4 regions of the Oxobacter pfennigii genome follow, and region 1 is predicted to be linked to each of the others. Evidence: riboswitches for the same ligand, from Rfam matches in the RefSeq annotation. Region 1 holds a riboswitch; each other region holds the start of a gene.
What was found. A riboswitch is a leader RNA that binds a small molecule or an ion and turns the genes downstream of it on or off. The one in region 1 is predicted to bind S-adenosylmethionine.
Positions count from the first base shown of each region.

Region 2: linked by a shared signal. The riboswitch ahead of OXPF_RS01415 (homocysteine synthase) and the one ahead of metK (methionine adenosyltransferase) in region 1 are both predicted to bind S-adenosylmethionine.
Region 3: linked by a shared signal. The riboswitch ahead of OXPF_RS01435 (trans-sulfuration enzyme family protein) and the one ahead of metK (methionine adenosyltransferase) in region 1 are both predicted to bind S-adenosylmethionine.
Region 4: linked by a shared signal. The riboswitch ahead of metA (homoserine O-acetyltransferase MetA) and the one ahead of metK (methionine adenosyltransferase) in region 1 are both predicted to bind S-adenosylmethionine.

Region 1 covers NZ_LKET01000029.1:214,531-219,995, forward strand. Annotated here, with positions in the region: gene OXPF_RS08880 (MinD/ParA family protein) at 1-288, shown strand, start outside; gene OXPF_RS08885 (FliA/WhiG family RNA polymerase sigma factor) at 332-1,048, shown strand; gene OXPF_RS08890 (hypothetical protein) at 1,081-1,551, shown strand; gene OXPF_RS22435 (hypothetical protein) at 1,551-1,727, shown strand; gene OXPF_RS08895 (flagellar hook-basal body complex protein) at 1,742-2,533, shown strand; SAM riboswitch class I at 2,636-2,736, shown strand; gene metK (methionine adenosyltransferase) at 2,891-4,084, shown strand; gene OXPF_RS08905 (DUF5661 family protein) at 4,198-4,569, shown strand; gene OXPF_RS08910 (cupin domain-containing protein) at 4,797-5,123, opposite strand; gene OXPF_RS08915 (Crp/Fnr family transcriptional regulator) at 5,236-5,465, shown strand, end outside.
Region 2 covers NZ_LKET01000014.1:108,166-113,630, forward strand. Annotated here, with positions in the region: gene OXPF_RS01400 (RrF2 family transcriptional regulator) at 36-479, opposite strand; gene thiI (tRNA uracil 4-sulfurtransferase ThiI) at 571-1,716, opposite strand; gene OXPF_RS01410 (cysteine desulfurase family protein) at 1,718-2,851, opposite strand; SAM riboswitch class I at 3,103-3,220, shown strand; gene OXPF_RS01415 (homocysteine synthase) at 3,328-4,614, shown strand; gene OXPF_RS01420 (YbaK/EbsC family protein) at 4,758-5,216, shown strand; SAM riboswitch class I at 5,315-5,434, shown strand.
Region 3 covers NZ_LKET01000014.1:114,006-119,470, forward strand. Annotated here, with positions in the region: gene OXPF_RS01430 (homoserine dehydrogenase) at 1-980, shown strand, start outside; gene OXPF_RS01435 (trans-sulfuration enzyme family protein) at 1,047-2,198, opposite strand; SAM riboswitch class I at 2,343-2,457, opposite strand; gene OXPF_RS01440 (RrF2 family transcriptional regulator) at 2,611-3,057, opposite strand; gene nifH (nitrogenase iron protein) at 3,213-4,091, opposite strand; gene OXPF_RS01450 (NifB/NifX family molybdenum-iron cluster-binding protein) at 4,093-4,461, opposite strand; gene OXPF_RS01455 (ABC transporter substrate-binding protein) at 4,577-5,465, opposite strand, start outside.
Region 4 covers NZ_LKET01000027.1:16,462-21,926, forward strand. Annotated here, with positions in the region: tRNA gene OXPF_RS06175 (tRNA-Ser) at 305-395, shown strand; RNA gene rnpB (RNase P RNA component class B) at 417-736, shown strand; gene OXPF_RS06180 (MFS transporter) at 831-2,174, opposite strand; gene OXPF_RS06185 (uroporphyrinogen decarboxylase family protein) at 2,196-3,575, opposite strand; SAM riboswitch class I at 3,765-3,885, shown strand; gene metA (homoserine O-acetyltransferase MetA) at 3,954-4,871, shown strand; gene lspA (signal peptidase II) at 5,093-5,465, opposite strand, start outside.

The sequences.
Region 1 (5,465 bases):
ACTCCCAAGCAGGGGGAAGTAACCTATCAAAGACTGTCAAGGGCAGTTAAGAATTTTCTTAATAAGGATGTTAATTACTTAGGTTATGTTATAGATGATTTAAAGGTAAGGGCGGCCGTCATGGACCAGATACCTTTCAAGGTGGCCTATCCATCCTGTGATGCCAGCAAATGCCTGAACACAATTGCTGCATCCCTTTTAGGAAACGAGGTTGAGACAAAGAGTACAGGCGGCGGTATAAAAGGTTTTATTAATAAAATTTCCTATCTTTTCAGCAAACTGGACTGATAAATTATTTCGAGAGGAGGGTTTCAAATTGGGTTTATATGCTATGGATTGTGAAAGCAGAGAAGATACAATATTAAGATATCTTCCGCTGGTAAAATTTATTGCAAGCAGGATAGCTATTGGAAAAATGTCGCCTGTGGATTCTGATGACCTTATTAATTATGGTGTCATAGGCCTTATTGATGCAATAGACAAGTTCGACCCCAAAAGGGGAGTAAAATTTGAAACCTATGCCAGTTTAAGAATCAAGGGTGCAATAATCGATGAATTGAGAAAGATAAGCTGGATGCCCAGAAGCGCCATGGGAAAGGTCACAAGGCTTAATGAGGTAAGGGAAGAACTAAAGGAAAAACTGGGCAGAGATCCTAAAAACAGCGAGCTCTCCGAAGCTCTTGACTTACCTATTGAGGATTTGCAAAAGATTGAGGGATATGTGAATTACCTTTCTGTGGTTTCTTTAGATGAGATAATATTCCATTCCGACGATGATGATATATTTTTATCTGCCACAATAGAGGATGTTAAAAGCCCCCGCCCCGAAATGATACTGGAAGACAAAGAAAAAATGCAGCTTTTAAAGAAATCCATTGAAATGCTCAATGAAAAGGATAAACTTGTTTTAAGTCTTTACTATTATGAAAAATTAACACTGAAAGAAATAGGGCAGATAATGAGTATATCCGAATCAAGGGTTTCCCAGCTGCACAGCAGGGTTATATTAAGATTAAGGGACAACCTTAAAAAGCTTAAATATCAGTAGCTATTCGCCTATGTCATATGTTTGGAGGATATATGCAGTATATAGTTTTTGCTGTTGGAATTATATTAATTATAATAGGAGTAAGGGGTTCCCAGAAAAGAAGTGAGCCTGTTGTTGAAAAGGCTGCTGAGGAGCAGGAGATACCAAAGCCGGAGTTTGTCTTTCAGGTATTGGGTTATGAGGAAAAGTTCAAGGAATTCTTGGAGGAAAGCGATATCATGTATAAATTGGACACTTTGGAGGATAAATTGGACTTACTCTGGAGTGAAATAGGAAGGCTAAAGGAAAGCAGGGAAGTAAAAGAAGAAGTTAAAGCAATTGAGGAAACATATACAATTGATCATAAAGAAAACACCCAGCTAAAATTAAACAAGGATGATTTAAAGGACGTAAACAAGCAGGCAGCCCTTTTGAAGGATGAAGGCTTGAGCGTGGAAGAAATTGCAGACAGGCTGGGTATACTGAAGGGGGAGGTATTATTAAGGCTTGGTATGAAAAAATAGTGGCACTTTTTTCGGATAAAAAGGTTATATTAGGAATGGGGATAGGGTTTGTTTTGGCATCCTTGATAATGATGGCTGCACCTAAACCTAAAATATCGGATGATGAACTGATAAGGCTTGCCCGGGAAAAGGGTATGGTTTTTCAGGATGAAATAAAGGCTCTGTATAATAAGTAAATGGAGGTGATTGCATGTTAAGAGGAATATATACCGCGGCAGCCGGTATGAAGAATATTCAGGCAAAGCAGGACGCATCAGCAAACAATATGGCAAATTCAACTACTATAGGATACAAGCAGGACAAGGTGGTTTCAGAATCTTTCTCCCAAGTGATGCTGCAAACCGTACAGGATACAGGAAACGGTATTTTAGAGAGAAAAGATATAGGTCCGCTATCTCTTGGTGTTCACAAAGGTGAAGTATACACGGATTTCAGTCAGGGAAATTTCATGGAGACAGGAAATCCTCTTGATTTGGCGATTGTTGGCCAGGGCTTTTTTGAAGTAAGAAGCTATGATGACATAAATGAGACTGCAAGGTATACAAGGGACGGAAGCTTTATATTGGATGCAGAGGGAAGAATTGTAAACCTTGACGGTGAATTTTTAATGGCGGAAGATTTGGAAACAGGAGAGACAGGTCCTGCTGTTGTTGGCAGTGGACAGGTTACTGTCAATGATAGCGGTATTATAACTGTGGATAATGTGGACAGATACCGAATAATTACTGTTGATTTTGTGGATTATAACAATATAGCAAAAGCAGGCAATAATCTAATCATTACTGGAGATGAGCCTGTGATAGCCGAAGCGCAGAATATTGATATCCGCCAGGGAATTTTAGAGCAGTCCAATGTGGATTTAACCAGCGAAATGACCAATATGATAGTGAATATCAGAAGCTTTCAGGCAAACCAGAGGGTAATTGCATCAATAGACGAGACCTTGAACAAATCTGTAAATGAAGTAGGAGCCTTGAAATAACAGCAAAAAATTATATTTTTCGATTTATTTCATAATTATTGACAACTAAATGTGAGTATGATATATTATATAATTGGTAAATAAATATATGTGTTTTATACACTCTTATCAAGAGAGGTGGAGGGATAGGCCCGATGAAACCCGGCAACCAGCATTTTATGCCAAGGTGCCAATTCCTGCGGATAATTGCCGCGAGATGAGGGTAGGGAAAACCTCTTCGTCTGAAGAGGTATTATTTTTTGTGTAAATGTGTAAAAAAAAATTTTTTTCAGGGAATTCTTATATTGAACAAACTAATGATAAAAGAATAATTTACATATTAAAGAAGCCCCTGTTATCAAAAGGAGGAGTTATAAAATGACTAAAAGACTTTTTACTTCAGAGTCAGTTACAGAAGGACATCCGGATAAAATATGCGATCAGATATCAGATGCAGTTTTAGACGAAATTTTTTCTAAAGACCCTAACGCAAGGGTTGCCTGCGAAACAGCAGTAACCACAGGCTTAGTTTTGGTTATGGGAGAGATATCAACAAACTGCTATGTGGATATACCAAAAGTAGTAAGGCGCACAATCGAGGAAATAGGCTATACCAGGGCTAAATACGGATTTGACTGCGATACCTGTGCGGTATTGACTTCCATTGATGAACAGTCAGCCGATATCGCCCTCGGAGTTGACAAAGCTCTTGAAGCAAAGCATGGAGAGGAATTCGATAAAATAGAAGCCATAGGTGCGGGAGATCAGGGCATGATGTTTGGATTTGCCTGCGCCGAAACACCTGAATTAATGCCCCTTCCCATATCTCTTGCCCACAAGCTTTCAAGAAGGCTTACTGAAGTCAGAAAAAACGGTACTTTGAATTATTTAAGGCCGGACGGAAAGACTCAGGTTACCGTGGAATATGCGGATAATACCCCGGTAAGAGTGGATACAGTTGTTATATCCACACAGCACGGACCGGAAGTCAGTCATGAGCAGATAGAAAAAGATATGATTGAGCATGTAATAAAAGAAATAATTCCTGAAAAATATCTGGATGCAAATACAAGGTATTTCATCAATCCAACAGGAAGGTTTGTTGTAGGAGGGCCTCAGGGCGATTCAGGACTTACAGGAAGAAAGATTATCGTTGACACTTACGGCGGATATGCAAGACACGGCGGCGGTGCATTCTCGGGAAAAGACCCCACGAAGGTAGACCGTTCCGCAGCATATGCGGCAAGATGGGTTGCTAAAAATCTGGTGGCAGCAGGAGTTGCAACAAAACTTGAAATAGAAATTGCTTATGCCATCGGTGTGGCAAGGCCTGTTTCAATAGAAGTTGATACCTCGGGCACAGGTGTCGTTGCAGATGATACTATTGTAAATATAATAAACAAGGTATTTGATTTAAGGCCGGCGGCAATTATAAGGGACCTTGATTTAAGAAGGCCTATATACAAACAAACTGCGGCCTACGGCCACTTCGGAAGAACCGATATTGACCTTCCATGGGAAAAATTGAACAAGGTTGAAGAAATAAAGGCTGAGCTTGCAAAATTAAAATAATTTATTTTAGTGGACTGCTTTAAAAAATATAAAGCAGTCCACTTTCATATTCTATGGCAAACCATGGCATAAATCATAGAATGATATTGATGATTATATTAATGGAGGTTTTCATGTCCCCATATATTTGTCCGGTCTATGTCAACGAAATGACGCGTAAATATAACTGCTGTAAGATGCCATATCCAGTGCCCCGATTTAATTCAGATGAAGTCAAGAAAAGCTTTACAACTGAAGAAGCTGTTGAATTGGCAAGGATGCTGGATATTAACTTCAGTAAATTCGACGTTGAACAGTTCAGAATGGGACTTGATGTAGAGCTTGAACACGGCCGAAGGGATCCTGCAACTAATGTTACAAATGATGATCCGGTTATGACTGCTAAAATAGCACTTGCTCACTTAAATGAATTCTCAGATTATTATAGCAGGCTTAAAAAGATGGAAGACGAGGCAAAACAATATTGGGGAATAAGCGGAAAATAGGTGTTCAGCTGGGTCAAAAGTCCCGGAGATAATTAGAGGCAAACCGTGTAAAATGTTGATTTTACACGGTTTTGCTATATTTTAGGTAAGAAATGGGGTATAATAATCAGCAAGAGTAGTCAACAATGAAATAGATAACATTTGATTCCTTTATTTAATAAATGCGAAGTGATGGTGCAAGCAGCTATGTTTATCTGCAGATCAAGCTGTAAGTATTTTTCCAAAGGTCAGTCTTTCTTGTAGTGTTTGGGGTTAGGAGATTTTACCACAAAAAACTCCAATACGCCACCGCCAAAATTGTTTACATTCATCTTCGTTTGATAAGGGATATTGATTATCTGGCCGCAGGTATATAAATGCTGTTCCTGATCGTTTAACTTTAAAGTCATTTCCCCCCTGATAATGATCATATATACATTTGAATTTGAATAGTGCTCGGGAAGGCCCTCGCCTTCCGGCAAAATCATATGGTTGATCAGTACCGGGTCATCGTCTATTATTTTTTCTATGAGTTTTGTATCGTCTCTTGAAAACCTGTATATATTTTCTAACATGATTGGACTCCTTTCTTTTTCATATTTCTTATAATATACTTGAAACTCAAAAATAAAAAAGTTACCATGGTAACTAATATCGAGGTGAGTTGAAATTATAATAAATACTTATATGTATGCCTTATCGGGCTTTGACCTTTTTAACTGCTTTTCGCAAGCCGAGTTGATTCGGTTATTTCATTCGGACAATTACAGGATAACGCAATATAATAAAGGTCAGGTCATTCATCTCCAAAATGAAATATGCCGTACAATGGATATTGTGCTGAAGGGCAGAGTAGCTGTCCAAAAAATAAATGAAGAAGGAAATATATTAAAAATAAATGTATTTTCAGCCGGAAG
Region 2 (5,465 bases), on a different contig from region 1:
AGTTGGTTTTTATATAAATTTTTATATATTATATTTTAAATATAATATATAAAAGATGAATTATCCGTAATCTTTTTATATTCTATAACCAAATCTTCCAACTTTACCGAATTGACTATATCATCTATACAACTGTCCACTTTCTCCCACACATTGCTTGAAATAATATATTCAAATTTATCTTCAGTATTACTTTTGCTCTTATCATCTATAATAGACAGGCTGCCTTCAAGGGTTCTTAATATCTCTCCAATGGTGATATCTGAAGAACTTTTCCCAAGTATATACCCACCCTGAGCACCTTTTATACTTTTTACAAGGCCGGCTTTTCTGAGAGAAGAAAAAACCTGTTCCAGATAATTCTCTGAAATGCCTTGCCTTTGTGCAATGCTTTTTAATGCAACCTGATCTCCAAGAGAATTTACCGCCAAATCCAGCATTGCACGCAACCCGTATCTTCCCTTTGTAGAAATTTTCATAACTGACACCCCAAATCAATTCCTAGTAATCCTATATGCTTAATATAATAATATAATCTTCTACGCATATTGTCAATATGGATTAGAAATATTATAGAAAAAATATTTCAGTTGTTTCCATGGCTTGCATAACAAGATTATCTATATCCAATGCTGCTTCTGATGCTTCAATATCTGAAAGTTTTGGCTTTGTCTTTGGGTGTTTTGGCACGAAAATGGTACAGCAATCCTCATAGGGAAGTATTGATGTTTCATAAGTTCCTATTTGTCTTGACAGAGACATTATATCTGTTTTATCCATTGACACAAGAGGACGGAATACAGGACGGTCAGATACACTGTCGCTGACTACCAGGCTTTCCATGGTCTGGCTTGCAACCTGACCTATACTTTCTCCCGTAGTTACGGAATTTACTCCATACTTCTCCGCCAAGGCACAGGCTATTCTCATCATGAATCTTCTCATAATGATAGTTAATTCATCCTCTCGGCATTTTTCCATTATCTGCATTTGTATATCGGTAAAGGGAACAACACATAGCTTCATATGGCCTGTATATTCCTTCAATATCCTGGCCAATTCTTTTACTTTCTCTTTGGCCCTTTCACTGGTATAGGGATGGCTGTGGTAATATACGCAGCTTATATCCACTCCCCTTCTTGCCATTAAATATCCTGCCACCGGAGAATCTATGCCGCCGGACAGCATTAAAAATGTGCTTCCGTTTATTCCATAAGGAAGCCCTCCCTGAGCCTTTATCCTTTTTGAATATACATAGGCTTTTTCTCTGATTTCCACATTAACAACGCATTTGGGATTGTGTATATCTACGGATATACCATCCACATTGTTTAACACATATTCTCCTACGGCTCTGCTGACTTCCATGGAATTTAAAACAAATTTTTTATTAGCCCTGTTTGTTTCAATTTTAAAGGTAGAGCAAAAGCTATCATTAACCTCTTTAAATGCTTGAGCTTTTATTGAATCCATATCAGCCTCTACCTGGGTAACTATGCAGATTTCAGTGATTCCAAAAACCTTTTTCAATCTATCAATAATCTCATTAAAGTTCTCAGAATAAAGAAGCGTCCTTCCGGAATCCGTAACATATTCATAATCCAAACCCTTCAATGCATTATCAATATTGTTCTTCAACTTCTTTTCAAATGTATTTCTGTTAAGCCCCTTTAAGAATATTTCCGGGGCATATTTTAATAATAAAAGTTCTTTCATTTTAACCCCTCCTTAAAAATTTAAGGCATTTACTTAATGCGTTTATGGCTTTATCCACTTCACTAAATGTATTAAATTCACTGAAGCTGAAGCGTATTGTTCCTTTTATTTCCTCGTTTTTTAATCCTATTGCTTTGAGCACATAGCTGTCTTTAGTATCTCTTGCCGCACAGGCTGAACCAGTTGATACAAACACCGATTCTGCTTCTAGCATATGAAGCAGCACTTCTCCTCTAACTCCAATAAAAGATATACTTAATATATAAGGTGAAAAATCATTTATATGCTGTCCGTTAATTTTTATACCCTTCATTGATGCTATGGAGTTTAGAAAATGTTTCTTAATATTCAATACATGCTCAAAGTTTTTCTCTCTATTTTTATATATAATTTCTACGGCTTTAGCAAATCCGGCATAAGCTGCAAGGTTTTCGGTGCCGGACCTCAGCCTTTTCTCCTGCCCGCCTCCATATATAAGTGGTTTGGGGGTAAGGCCTTTTCTTATATAAGCAATTCCCGCGCCGCGGGGTCCGTGTATTTTGTGAGCGCTGGCAGACAAAAGATCGATACCTGAACTTTGTATGTTTATGTTAAGCTTACCATAGCTTTGTACTGCATCTACGTGGAATTTTGCCCTGCTGCTTTTTTCTTTTATAAGCTTTCCTATGGCTTCAATGTCCTGTATGATGCCGGTTTCATTGTTTACATGCATTATACTTACTAGCTGGGTATTTTTATTTATGCTCTTTTCCAATTCATTTAAATCTATTTTCCCTTCATTGTCTACATTGAGATAAGTTACTTCAACACCTCTGCCTTCCATCTCCATACAAGTATTCAATACGCTGGGATGCTCTGTTTTTGTTGTTATTACGTGAGCCCCTTCTTTAACAAACCCAGTCAGCAAAAAATTATTGCTTTCACTGCCGCCCGAAGTGAAAACTATTTCACTGGCGCTTACATTCAAAGTCTTTGCAATAGCTTCCCTGGCCTCATTGAGTTTTTTTTCAGCCATTAAGCCTAAAGAATGGGCAGAAGAAGGGTTCCCGTAATAGTTTCTCATTATCTCAGCCATTGTATCTATAACCTCATCGTAAGGTTTTGTAGTGGCGCTGTTATCAAAATATACTTCCATTTATTTCACCTCTTAATTGCAAATAACCTAATATATATAATAAATTAATTTGTTTATTCTTTAAATATACTGTTCAATAAAAATAATTTTATTATTTTAAATTTTCATAACCTACTAATCATACCGGATTAATATAGTATTTTCAATGACTTTACGGATTTTACTGCCTTTTATGCTTAAGAAATGCTGAAAATATGCCCTTGACAACGAAAATATAAGATGCTAATATTAAAAAAATTCAATAGAGAATGTTCTCATCCAGAGAGGTTGAGGGACTGGCCCAATGAAACCTCGGCAACCAACAGGTTCATTTACCTGGAAAGGTGCCAACTCCTGCGCCCTGGTTAAGCTTGGGTCGAAAGATGAGAGGGATAACTTACATTTTTGTATATACAACCTCTTTCATCCTCTCGATCAGGTGAAAGAGGTTTAATTTTATTAATAAAAAACATAATGATTTAAAAGGAGAGATAATAATGAGCGAAAGAGTATTAAAATTTGACACCCTGCAGGTACACGCCGGTCAAGAGGCTGATCCAACTACAGGTTCAAGAGCTGTTCCAATTTATCAGACCACTTCCTATGTATTCAATGATACCCAGCATGCAGCAAACCTTTTTGGATTAAAGGAATTTGGCAACATTTATACAAGGATAATGAATCCAACTACCGATGTATTCGAAAAAAGAATAGCTGCCCTAGAGGGCGGAATCGGCGCTCTGGCAGTAGCTTCAGGTTCTGCAGCCATAACATATGCAATATTAAACATTACCCAGGCAGGAGATAACATAGTATCAGCCAGTACTCTTTATGGCGGAACATATAACTTATTTAAATATACACTGCCCAAATACGGCGTTGATACCATATTTGTAGATCCAGATGATACAGATAATTTCAGAAAGGCAATTAATGATAAAACAAAGGCTTTGTATATAGAATCCATAGGCAATCCGGGAATAAACTTAATCGACATTGAAGCTGTTGCAAAAGTAGCTCACGATAACGGAATACCTCTGATTATAGACAACACCTTCGGTACACCTTATTTGATAAGGCCAATTGAATATGGTGCTGATATAGTGGTTCATTCTGCAACAAAATTCATTGGCGGACACGGAACATCCATAGGCGGGGTAATCGTTGATTCAGGTAAATTTGACTGGGCAGCAAGCGGAAAATTCCCCGGATTAACTGAACCGGATCCAAGCTACCATGGAATTAAATACACCGAATCCTTCGGAGGATTAGCTTACATTTTAAAAGCAAGAGTAGTTCTTTTAAGGGATACAGGAGCAGCTTTAAGCCCTTTCAATTCATTCCTCTTCCTTCAGGGACTTGAGACTTTATCTTTAAGAGTGGAAAAACATATTTCCAATACAAAGAAAATTGTAGAGTTTTTACAGAACCACCCTAATGTTTCATGGGTTAATTATCCCAATATAAAAGGAAACAAATACTATGATTTAGCGCAAAAGTATTTCCCCAATGGCACAGGCTCTATATTTACATTTGGTGTAAAAGGCGGAATTGAAGAAGGGAAGAAATTTATTGACAGCCTTGAGATATTCTCACTCCTTGCAAATGTAGCCGATGCGAAATCCCTGGTTATCCATCCTGCCAGCACAACTCATTCACAGCTTTCAGAGGAAGACCAGAAAGCTGCAGGTGTTACACCTGATCAAGTCAGATTATCTATAGGTATTGAAGATGCTGATGATTTAATATATGATTTAAATCAGGCTCTTAATAAAATAGGCTAATAGTATTATTATATAAAACTTTTTTCACAACCTAAAAGGGACTCTCTATATAATTTAAAATTATGGCTCTTCTGGAACTATTCTATTTATCGGAGAGTCCCCCTTATTTGTAATATAAAATAGCAATGAAAAGAGGAGTAAGTATGGGTACGAAAGAGGTAAGACAATTTTTTCTTGAGAGAAGCTTACCGGATCCTGTATTTGAACTTTCTGACAGCGGTGCAACTGTGGATTTGGCTTCAAAAACCTTAGGAGTTGAACCCGGGCTAATTGCCAAGACACTTGCATTTAAACTGAAAGACAGAAATATTTTGATAGTTATGAGCGGTAATTGCCGAATAGACAATAAAAAATTCAAACAATACTTTGGTATTAAAGCAAAGATGCTTGAGCACGATGAGGTTTCAGATATTACCGGCCATCCTGTAGGAGGGTTGACACCTTTCGGATTAAAAAATGGACTCGAAATCTATCTTGATATTTCCATCAAAGAATTTAAATTTGTATATCCTGCTGCCGGTTCAAAAACAGCAGCATTAAAGATATCTCCGTCACTTATGCAGGAGCTTACGGATGCAATTTGGGTTGATATATGCCAGTAACGTGCAGGGTTATCGTTTTAGGTTTGCTTATATGACATATATCAAACTTGACATATGATAAGTTAAATGTTAGTATATTTTAAAAATGAATTATTCAATTCTCATCAAGAGAGGCAGAGGGACTGGCCCGATGAAGCCTCGGCAACCTTCAGGTTCATTTATCTGAAAAGGTGCCAACTCCTGCGCTGGATTTTAAAAATCCAAGCGGTAGATGAGAGAGGAAGCCTTATTCAGGTTCTGATAACCAAG
Region 3 (5,465 bases), on a different contig from region 1:
ATAAGCTTCTGATTGCCACTGCAGGAGAAGAACTCTTTTCTGCCGCTTATGAAAAAGGGGTACAACTATGTTTTGAAGCAAGTGTCGGCGGCGGTATACCTATAATTAAAAATATAACCGAAAGTCTTACTGCCAATAAAATCGAAGAAATTATAGGTATTGTAAACGGCACAACAAATTACATTCTTTCTAAGATGGCCGATGATGGAGTGAATTTCCAGAACGCTTTAAAGGAAGCACAAATAAATGGACTTGCCGAGGCAGATCCTACTTCCGATGTGGAAGGCTATGATGCTTTATACAAGCTTTTAATATTAGCTTCCCTTGCTTTTGATACAAAAATTGATGTTAATACAATCCACAGAGAAGGAATTCGAAACATTGAATCAATAGACATTAAATATGCACAAGAATTAGGGTATGCAATCAAGCTTCTGGCTGTTGCCAGGGATAAAGGTGATAAATTAGAGCTTAAGGTTCATCCGGCAATGGTGCCTGCTTTCCACGCACTTTCAAATGTTAAGGATTCCTTTAATGCAATCCTAATTAAGGGGAATGCCGCAGGGGACTTGATGTTTTACGGAAGAGGGGCAGGAGATTTGCCAACCGGCAGTGCAGTAGTGGGAGATATAATATCCATATTGAGAAATAAAAGGGATTTACCCTTCAAAAGGCTGTTTAAAAATGATACTATTCAAAAGAAGGTCTGCTCTGCTGAAGAAGTCGTATCATCATATTATATCAGGGCTAGTGCCGGGAATATTCCCCATGTTTTCGATAAAATAAAATCCATATTTGCAGAAAATGATATCAATATTTTAAATATTATTAAAAACGTTGAATCTCAGAATACTGTTTATTTTGCGTTAAAGACCGGCTGTACGTCAAAAACAAATTTAGATAAAGCTTTAAACAAGATAATGGATATTCATTATGTTGATAAAGTTGAAAATATAATAAGGATAGAAGATTTATATTAAAATAAGCTTATTGCTGCGAAATACAGCAATAAGCTTATTTATTTAACAGCAAAGAAATCGACTGTTTTATCTGCCAATGGCTTGTTCAAGATCCTTTATTAAATCAGTTACATTTTCTATACCTATGGATAACCTTAAGAGCTTGTCTGTTACCCCCAGCCTGTTTCGCATTTCTACCGGTATTGCTTCATGTGTTTGCACATAAGGATAGGTAATAAGACTTTCTACTCCCCCCAGGCTTTCCGCAAAAGTAATGACCTTCACATTTTTTAATATTTTTGCTACCATTTCCACAGACTTTACTGTAAATGAAATCATTGAACCAAACCCGGTAGCTTGTTTAATGGATACCTGATATTCATCATGCCATGGCAATCCAACATAATAAACCTTCTCTACTTCATTATTTTCATGCAGCCATTTTGCTATCTCAAGGGCATTATTCTGCTGTTTATCCATCCTTATCGCAAGAGTTTTTATCCCCCTTAGTATAAGCCAGCTGTCGAAAGGAGACAAAACAGCTCCGGTGGATTTTTGTATAAACCTGAACCTTTCAATCAGTTCTTCATCATTTACAACAATTAATCCCGCCAGCGTATCATTATGCCCTCCAAGATATTTAGTACCGCTGTGTACTACTATATCAACTCCAAAGTTTAAAGGTTTCTGATAATATGGCGTTAAAAATGTATTATCTACTATGGTCAGTATGCCTTTCTGCTTTGCAGTTTTTACAACTTCCGCTATATCAGTAACCTTCATCATTGGGTTTGATGGGGTTTCAATTAAAATCGCCTTTGTATTATTTTTTATTCCTTGTATCATCGTTTCTAAATTACTGGTATTCAGATATGAAGTTTCTATTCCATACTTCTTGTATATTTCTTCAAATAGCCTGTAAGTACCTCCATAGAGATCATCAGATATAATAATATGATCACCTGCAGAAAATATGGTAGCTATTGCTGTTATAGCAGCCATCCCTGTTGAGAATGCCAAGCCTTCTTTACCCGACTCAAGCTTTGCGATTGTTTTTTCCAATTCTTCTCTTGTCGGGTTTTGAAGCCTTGAATAATCATATCCCGTACTCTGATTCAAACCAGGATGCCTGAATGTAGCACTCTGATAAATGGGAAAACTTATGGCTCCTGTTTTTTCATCATATCCTTTATATCCATGTACAACTTGCGTATCAATACAATAATAATCCTCTTTCATAGTAAACTCCTCCTGCATATTTGTAATTTTATTTCAATCATTGATATTCTTTTATAGTTTTTATTGGATAAAATTAAAAACCTCCTTCACCAATAATTATGGACGAAAGAGGTTAATAAATTTCCACCATTTTGTTACTATCCTCTCTCATCTTCCACTTAAATTAATCAAGCGTAGGAATTGGCACCTTTTCAGATAAATGAATCTGAAGGTTGCCGAGGCTTCATCGGGCCAGTCCCTCTGCCTCTCTTGATGAGAATTGTTCAAGTATTTAATTTTTCTAATGTTATCATTATAAATATAATGTGTCAAGCAGAATTAACTATAATACTGTTCTATATAAATTCGCAATGAAACTTTTTGCATTGATTAATAACTGATGCGCAGCCCAAAACACATTACATATACACAACTAAATGAAAAACATATATCCTTGATCTGTTCTATATTTTTCTATCTCATCTGCTAAATCATACAAAGTTATTCCTTGCAATGCAGTTTTAACCGCATCATCCAGAGGATCGAAAACTGATCGCCGTAAAGCTGTTTCAATTTCAGGAAATCCAGGCGAAACAGTCTCTTCCGTTCTTTCAAAAAGAGTAAGTTCCACTGCTGTCAGAATATCATAAACAGTTATTTCCTGAGGCACCCGGGAAAGCTGATACCCTCCCTGGGCTCCTTTTACAGAATTGACCAAGCCTCCTCTTTTCAGCAGTGAGAAAACCTGTTCCAAATATATTTTGGATATCCCTAACCTTTCTGAAATACTAATTATCGTAATATATTCACCGTTGTTATATAATTGAGCCATGTTTATCAAAGCGATAATCGCATAACGTCCCTTTACAGATATCCTCATATGTTAAATCTCCATTTCATACTTATACTTTATCTATTTGATAATATTTGAAAAAAATATCCTTGTCAATAGTATAGCCACCATGGAAAATTCTAAAAACCCAATCCCCATAGTCAGGAATTTATTTTTTCATATATGAAATGATAGATAGTGCATTATATATTGCTTGAAAGCTCGGGTCTTATAACTCCTGTTTCCAGAGCTAAAAGATAATCCGCCCATTTTGAAGCCCAATCCCTCAGTTCCTGTACTCCTAAAGGTTCCGGTGATTTTGAATCTGTGTGGTTTGCGATTTTATTTGCAAGGCTTAAATAAACCTTAGCCTGTTCTGAACCCGGTGCTGCTTCAATGGTGGTTTTCCCCTGAAGCTCACATTGAGTAACCGTGACTGAACGGGGTATATATTCCACAACCTGGGTTTTAGTCTGGGTGATAAAATCATCGACTATTTCCCTTGCATAAGGAGCGTTAATGGAATTTGCAATAACACCGCCAAGCAGTGCACCGCCTGAATTGGAATATTTTTTTATACCTTTGAAAAGGTTGTTTGCAGCATAAATAGCCATAAAATCAGCAGATGAAACGGTAAATACATGCTCGGCTATTCCTTCCCGTATTGGTACGGCAAATCCTCCGCATACGACGTCTCCCAATACATCATATATGACAAAATCAAGATCCAGCTCTTCAAATATACGCTGCTGTTTAAAAAGTTCCACTGCAGTTATAATACCCCGTCCTGCGCATCCTACACCGGGAGCAGGACCGCCGGCTTCAACACAATAAACACCGTTAAAGCCCTCATGTATTACGTCATGGGCATTTACCGTACTTTTTTCTCTTAAGGTATCAAGTACTGTGGGTATATAAGTGCCGCCCCTTAAGGTATTGGTAGAATCGCTTTTAGGGTCGCATCCGAATTGCATTACTTTATATCCCATTTTAGAAAGGGCAGCTGACAAATTTGAAGTAGTGGTGGATTTACCTATACCGCCTTTACCGTAGATTGCAATCTGAGTAATTTTTTTTGACATGTCATTTTTCCTCCATATAAGAATGATTTGTTTTGATAAAGTAATTTGTTAGTTTTGTTAAAGCATTTTCAATATAATCAGGCTGCTCGAAAACTGATATTTTGTTTATTTCCAGGGCTCTTTTCACGCCCATTCCGACCCTTGCAACCAGCACTGCCGTACAGTCTGAAAGCGCATTTATAACATATGAAAGTTCTTCATTCTTATGTTCCCCATTTGCGCAAAGAGGTGTAACAATACGTCTTTCTATATACTCTCTGGAGCCATCGGATTTGATATCGATGATAAAAAAATCCTTTGCCCGTCCAAAATGTTCATTTATCACTTTTCCGTCTGTACTGGCAACTGCCACACGCCATTTTCCGCCCATGAGAACCGCCTCCATAGAGTTAATATTTTAAATTAAATTTGATGCGCCACCCGATTTTTCTATGGACGGCGCATCTAATTCAGTAAAGGAGGTATATTGTAAAGTCAGATATTATTTATTTATATTCTTCAGGTATGCCGTCCAGTGCTGTAAAGCTGTTTTTATGAAGATTATCCACATCAACACCTGCATCAAGCATTCCTACTTCCTGAAGTTGTTTTGCAGTTATACCGAAAGCATCATATGCACCGCTTACTGAAGGAATATAATTAAATGTCTTTAACACTTTTGCATTTACTTCAGCATCTCCGGCTACCCATTTATTATCTACCTGTATTTTAGCTGCTTCATCCTGATTTTCCTGTACCCATGCGCTGGCCTTCTGCATAGCTCTGGTATATTTTGCGGCTATATCAGGATAATCAGTTACAATATTTTCCCGTACAAATGCTGAGCAGCAGTATTGATCCTTATATGGTGCATCAAGGGCTGAATCAAAGACTACATTCAGGTCATATTCATTGGCAGCGATTGTAGCTGTGGGATCATTCATGGCAATGGCATCAACTGCTCCGTTTTCAAGTGCGATTGGTAAATCTGTGGTGCTGTATACTACGAATTCTACTTCGGAATTCTGAACGCCGACACCAATTCCATTATCAGCCAATACGCGCTTTGTGAATATAATGGGGCTGCTGGTCATGCTTGGAACTCCTACTTTCTTTCCCTTGAAATCAGCCGGGCTTGTAATTCCTGAATCCTTTTTAGCCAGTACCTTGTCGCATCCGGTGTGCAATCCTGTAGTAATTTTTACCGGTAATCCGTTTGAAAGGGGCTGAACCAAGCTGGCAAGAAGACTGAAACCGGCATCAACCTGATTGGCTGTTACCGCATCAAAAATTGTTCCGGGGGCTAGCTTGGTAAGTTCAACCTTTAAGCCCTCTTCCTCAAAATAACCCTTTTCATATGCCATATGCAAAGGGGCTTCGCACAGACTTCCGCCA
Region 4 (5,465 bases), on a different contig from region 1:
CCCCCTCTCAATTAATCTGCTACCTTTTTAGTATAATACTTAAATTTGGAAAAGGCAACGGATTTTATACAAGTTTTGTCTTTTTCAGCGGGGCGGCAGCAGGAAAGCCTAAAATCGCACCCAATACTATTTGCACAGTTTTCATACATTTTTTATAAGGCCTTAAAATTTACAGATATTATAGCGGCTTTTTTTAAATATGCAATATTTATTTTAGATTGTGGGTAAAATTCTAACATTTACACCTTTTAAAATTATCAAAATAGTTATATAATAAATATCTAGCTTAATGACAAATTACTATGGAGGGTTACTCAAGTGGCTCAAGAGGACGGTTTGCTAAACCGTTAGCAGTCGTAAGGCTGGCGCAGGTTCAAATCCTGTACCCTCCGCCATTAGTATGAAAGAGACTTAAGTAATACAGACAATCGCTATGGCAACATAGAGGAAAGTCCACACTGCCGCAGGCTGAGATGCCTGCGCCAATAGGATTGAGCCTCTCGCAAGGGAGGGCGGGGCAACCCGACGGCGGAGAAAATGCACTCACTGAGGCATGAGTATCCTGAAAGTGCAACAGAGACGAGCTTTTCCGGCGACGGAGAAGGTGGAACGTTTGTAAACCCCTCAATGCAGAAACCCAAATTAAGGTAGGGGAACCCCCTCAAGGGAATAAAACTAGCGGGGGACCAGAAATGGTAGACAGATGATTGTCCGCGACAGAAAGTGGCTTACCGTATTGCTTAATATCTTTATATGCACTAAAATTAAGTGCGCCAAAATAAAAAATCGCCGGGTAACCCGGCGATTTTTTATTTTGGCGCTATCTGCTGTTATGATTTTTGCGCTGCTCTTTGCTTTAATTCCTCCTGTATTTCAGCCATCTTGTTTTTATCCAGGCTGTAAATAGTCATAAATATAATGGCAATAACAGCAATTACACTTGGAACTGCCGATATCAAAACCCTTAATCCCTGCACTACTTCAGGCGTAACCTCATTTGCCTTAAATCCTATGGTTGCCAGGCCGAAAGCTGCCACCGAGCCGCCTATTGCCACGCCGGCCTTTATTGGTATGAGCAGTAAGGACATATTGAGGGCTTTTACGCTTTTTCCTGTCTTCCATTCACTATAATCGGCAGTATCTGAGTAAAATGCGGCGGACGGGGCATTGGATATAGCCATGCCGAACTGTGCCAATCCTACAAGCGCGATAAATACCGCCGCATTGCTGCCGGCAAATAAATAAACAGAAATCATCCCTATGGCCCAGACTACTATTCCCATTCTGTATACAGTTCTTTTATCATATTTATTGGTTAAAAACCTTGACGTTGTGGCTCCCACAAGCATACAGCCTGCTGTAATAGGCGCATACACCGCAAAGAGCAGTAGATTTCCTACGACATATTTAAAATAATACATACCCAAACCCATGAGGACGTTTGTTGCGGTCAATCTGAAAATATCCGCAATCACTAATAAAAGCAGCGGTTTGTTTGTGGCTACGGCTATAACCATATCTTTTAGCGTGGCAGGCTTTCTTCCCGGCATGGGTTTATCATAATCCTTTGCAAGATAGGCAATGTAATATAATCCGGATATGATTACCGCTCCGAATACCAGCACGGTTAAAAAATATCCCTTAGTCTGATCACCGCCGCCCAGGAATAAGACCAGCGGCAATACTATAGCACCCCTTACCAGCTGTCCTATGGCGGCACCCTGGCCTCTGCTTGCGGAAAGGGCTGCTCTTTCGGTCTGGTCCGAGGTAAATACCGGAAGCATTGTAAGGCGGGAAGTGGTTGTAAAGTTGACAAAAACATAGCCCATTATATATGCAATTGTGAGATAGGCAGCCTTTACAGGCAGGCTTACATTAAAATCGGTAAACATGAGCAGGTTAAAAATTATAATTAAGGGCGGGGCTACAAAAAGCCATGAGCGGTATTTACCCCATGGCATATTGCTTTTTTCAACCAGCGCTCCTATAAGAGGTACGTCAACTGTGTCAACAACTCTTCCGATAAGCAGGATTGTTGCCGCGACAGCCGGCAATACCATTGCAACATCGGTCAAAAAGAAAGGAAAATACTGAGTTCCCATTGTTGTCGCAAAACCCATGGCAAATTCCTGATATCCGTATGCGATATAAACTCTTTTTGGCAGCTTAGACATTCTTAAACCTCCTATATATATTTAAGAACAAAGATTGATTATAAAGTTAAACATCATATCTTCATATTTTTGAATTTTAGGTCCTATTATATTTAAGGGCCTTCCATCAAGCTCCGGATGGCTTTCTCTATATTTTTCCCATACTGTAAAGTACTTTGAATTTATGCTTTTATCTATTTCATTGATTATCTCGCTGCGCCTTTTTAGCTTTAAAGCTTCATGGGGGTCCTTGTTATCGCCTTTATAATAGTCATCATATCTTCCGTTTATATATACATACTCAAGTACGGCTTTTAAGTTTTCGGATATGCTGCCGTGCATATCCATGGCGCCCTTGTCAAAGCCGAACATATAATTTCCGCCGGGTGCAAGTATATCAATCAATTCCTTGGCTTTGTCTATGCATTGTTCTTTCGTGGCCGAGTGAAGCATTACAAGAGGATAAAAACCGCTTAATATATGCTTTTTGCCCAGCTTCTCCTTAACGATTTTGGGATCACCGTATTCAAAACGGAGGATGGTATGGGGAGGCAGCTCATAGAAATAATCCAGAAACCTCATAAAGTCATGCTCTACAAAGAGGTTTACATTTATGCCCATTTCGGTTATTGCTTCCACCTGTTTTTTCAATGTGGGCCAATAGAACTTTTCAAAATCCTTTTCTCTCATAAAGGGGCCCATATGGAGGGGTATGCCTACCTGGCCGAAGGTTGAAGGGCCCAATGGCTTTCCTTTTTTAATAAGGATGGGTGTTATAGCTTCACATGCTTCTATAACCTTTTGGGGGATTCTTCTAATATCGGATGAGATTCCTGTAAAGCTTCTGAAAAAGTCGGCCATAAAGTCATAGGGACCCGTTGTTGCACCGCCGGCCATTGATACAAATCCGTATTTGGCATTCAGCCTTGCACTTATGCCTCCGATTACCGCCGCATCATCGCTTTGAACCTTCATTGCTTTGGAGAGCGTCATGGCTTTTGTGTTAGAGTCTGTGTCAAGTCCGGTATATAAGCGCGGTAAAATCTTATCTACAATGCAATCATATGGCGAAGCTATGAAATCATCATAATCTTCCGCCGTCATACCTGCTACATTGGGATGCTGCATGGTTCCGTCAGAGCTCATTATAAAAGGCTTAGAGCCTAGAATCTGGTAATATGAAGGGTACCTTCGCCCTACACCCGGTGCCGAATCCGAAGGAAAGTCCTGACATACCTTATCCAGCGCTGCTTCTGCCTTTGAAAAATCCCAATATACTTCCGCCACATCCATCTGGCAATACTTAATAGCTGAATCTAAGCCCATGGCACCGCTTATTGGGATCCTTGACGGAATTCTCCCGCTTAATAAATTGCGGTACATATCTTCTCTTTCTTTTGCTAATACTTTTACATCGGACATATTTTCCATTCACCCCTTAAATATTTCTCCTTCTTATGGGACTTAAGTCACATAGAAATTTAAATAGCTCATAATATCTTATTGAAATTGATAAAGACCTAGAACAAAATAATTAATCCGCACCAGCTTAAAATATCTTGACACCGCATATAATAGTTGATATTATAAAAAAAAATCTATGAGAACACGTTCTCATCCAGAGAGGTTGAGGGACTGGCCCGATGAAACCTCGGCAACCTTCAGGTCCATTCACCTGAAAAGGTGCCAATTCCTGCAGCTGAATTTCATTTATTCAGAGGCGAGATGAGAGAGGTAGTCTGCTTTATTTTGCGTGTAAACCTCTTTCATTGACAATCGAGTATGAAGGAGGTTTTTTATATGCCAATAAAAATACCGGATAACCTTCCGGCAGCTGAAGTACTTAACAGTGAAAATATTTTCGTGATGGGTGAAGACAGGGCTTACCATCAGGACATCCGCCCGTTAAAGATAGCCATATTAAATTTGATGCCTACAAAAATTTCAACGGAGACGCAGCTTTTAAGGCTTCTCGCCAATTCACCCCTTCAGGTGGATATTACGCTGTTTCTGCCAAAGGACCACGAAAGCAAGAACACCCCGGCAGAGCATCTTAAGAACTTTTATACCACCTTTGACAGCATAAAGCATGAGAAATTCGATGGCATGATAATAACGGGAGCTCCTATTGAACATCTGGAATTTTATGAAGTGGATTACTGGGATGAGCTTAAGGAGATTATGAACTGGAGCCTCCGCAATGTATATTCCACGTTGCACATATGCTGGGGAGCCCAGGCAGGACTTTATCACCATTATGGAATACCTAAATACCCCCTCAAGGAAAAAATGTTCGGTGTATTCCCCCATACCGTTGAAAAACTGGGAGTAAAGCTATTAAGAGGGTTTGATGATGAATTTTATGTGCCGCAATCCCGGCACACGGAAATAAGAAAAGAGGATATAGTTAAGATGCCAAGCCTTGATATTCTTGCCCAATCGGAAGAGTCGGGCGTATATTTGGTAGCTTCAAAGGACGGAAGGCAGATTTTTATAACCGGCCATCCCGAATATGATCCTTTAACCCTGAAGGCAGAATACGACAGAGATGTTGCAAAGGGTGTTCCCATAGAGGTGCCAAAGCATTATTTCAAGGATGACGACCCGGCAAAAGCCCCCGTTTCAAGGTGGAGAAGCCATGCAAACCTTTTATATGCAAATTGGCTCAACTACTATGTATACCAGGAGACACCATATGATTTAAACGCACTGGAGTAAAAGATAAGGGGCTGTGGCATTTTGAACACTCAATTGGCTATGTTCGCGTTCTGCAAGTTCTAAGGCTCCCTGCCTTGAAAATACAAGAATTTTTAAACTTCACTATCGCTCAGACAATCTAAAATTCTAAGTATTTTCTTCGGCAGCGTTACCAAGAACTTGTTCAGAACTCTCACAATTGCTCGTTTATGTTGTTCATAATGCCACAGCCTCTTTGTTCTTTATAAATTGAATTCTTCTTTTGATGTTAAAATACAGTAAGCCAAAAGTATTGTGCCTGTCACTATAAATATGTCCGCCACGTTAAACACAGGGAATATATAGGTTCCAAAATGAAATTCCAGAAAATCTACTACGCTGCCTGTCATAATCCTGTCAGTTAAATTTCCTATGGCCCCTCCCATTATAAAGGACAATGCCGTCCTTACAATCTTATTTCTAAGCCTGAAAAGGTAATAAGCTATGAATATGCACACAAGCACCGTTGTAACTATGAAAAAGTACCTTTTATTTTGCAGAATGCTCCAGGCTGCCCCTTTGTTCAGCACATGGGATATATAAAAGAATCCGTCAATTACCGTTACCGAATCATTC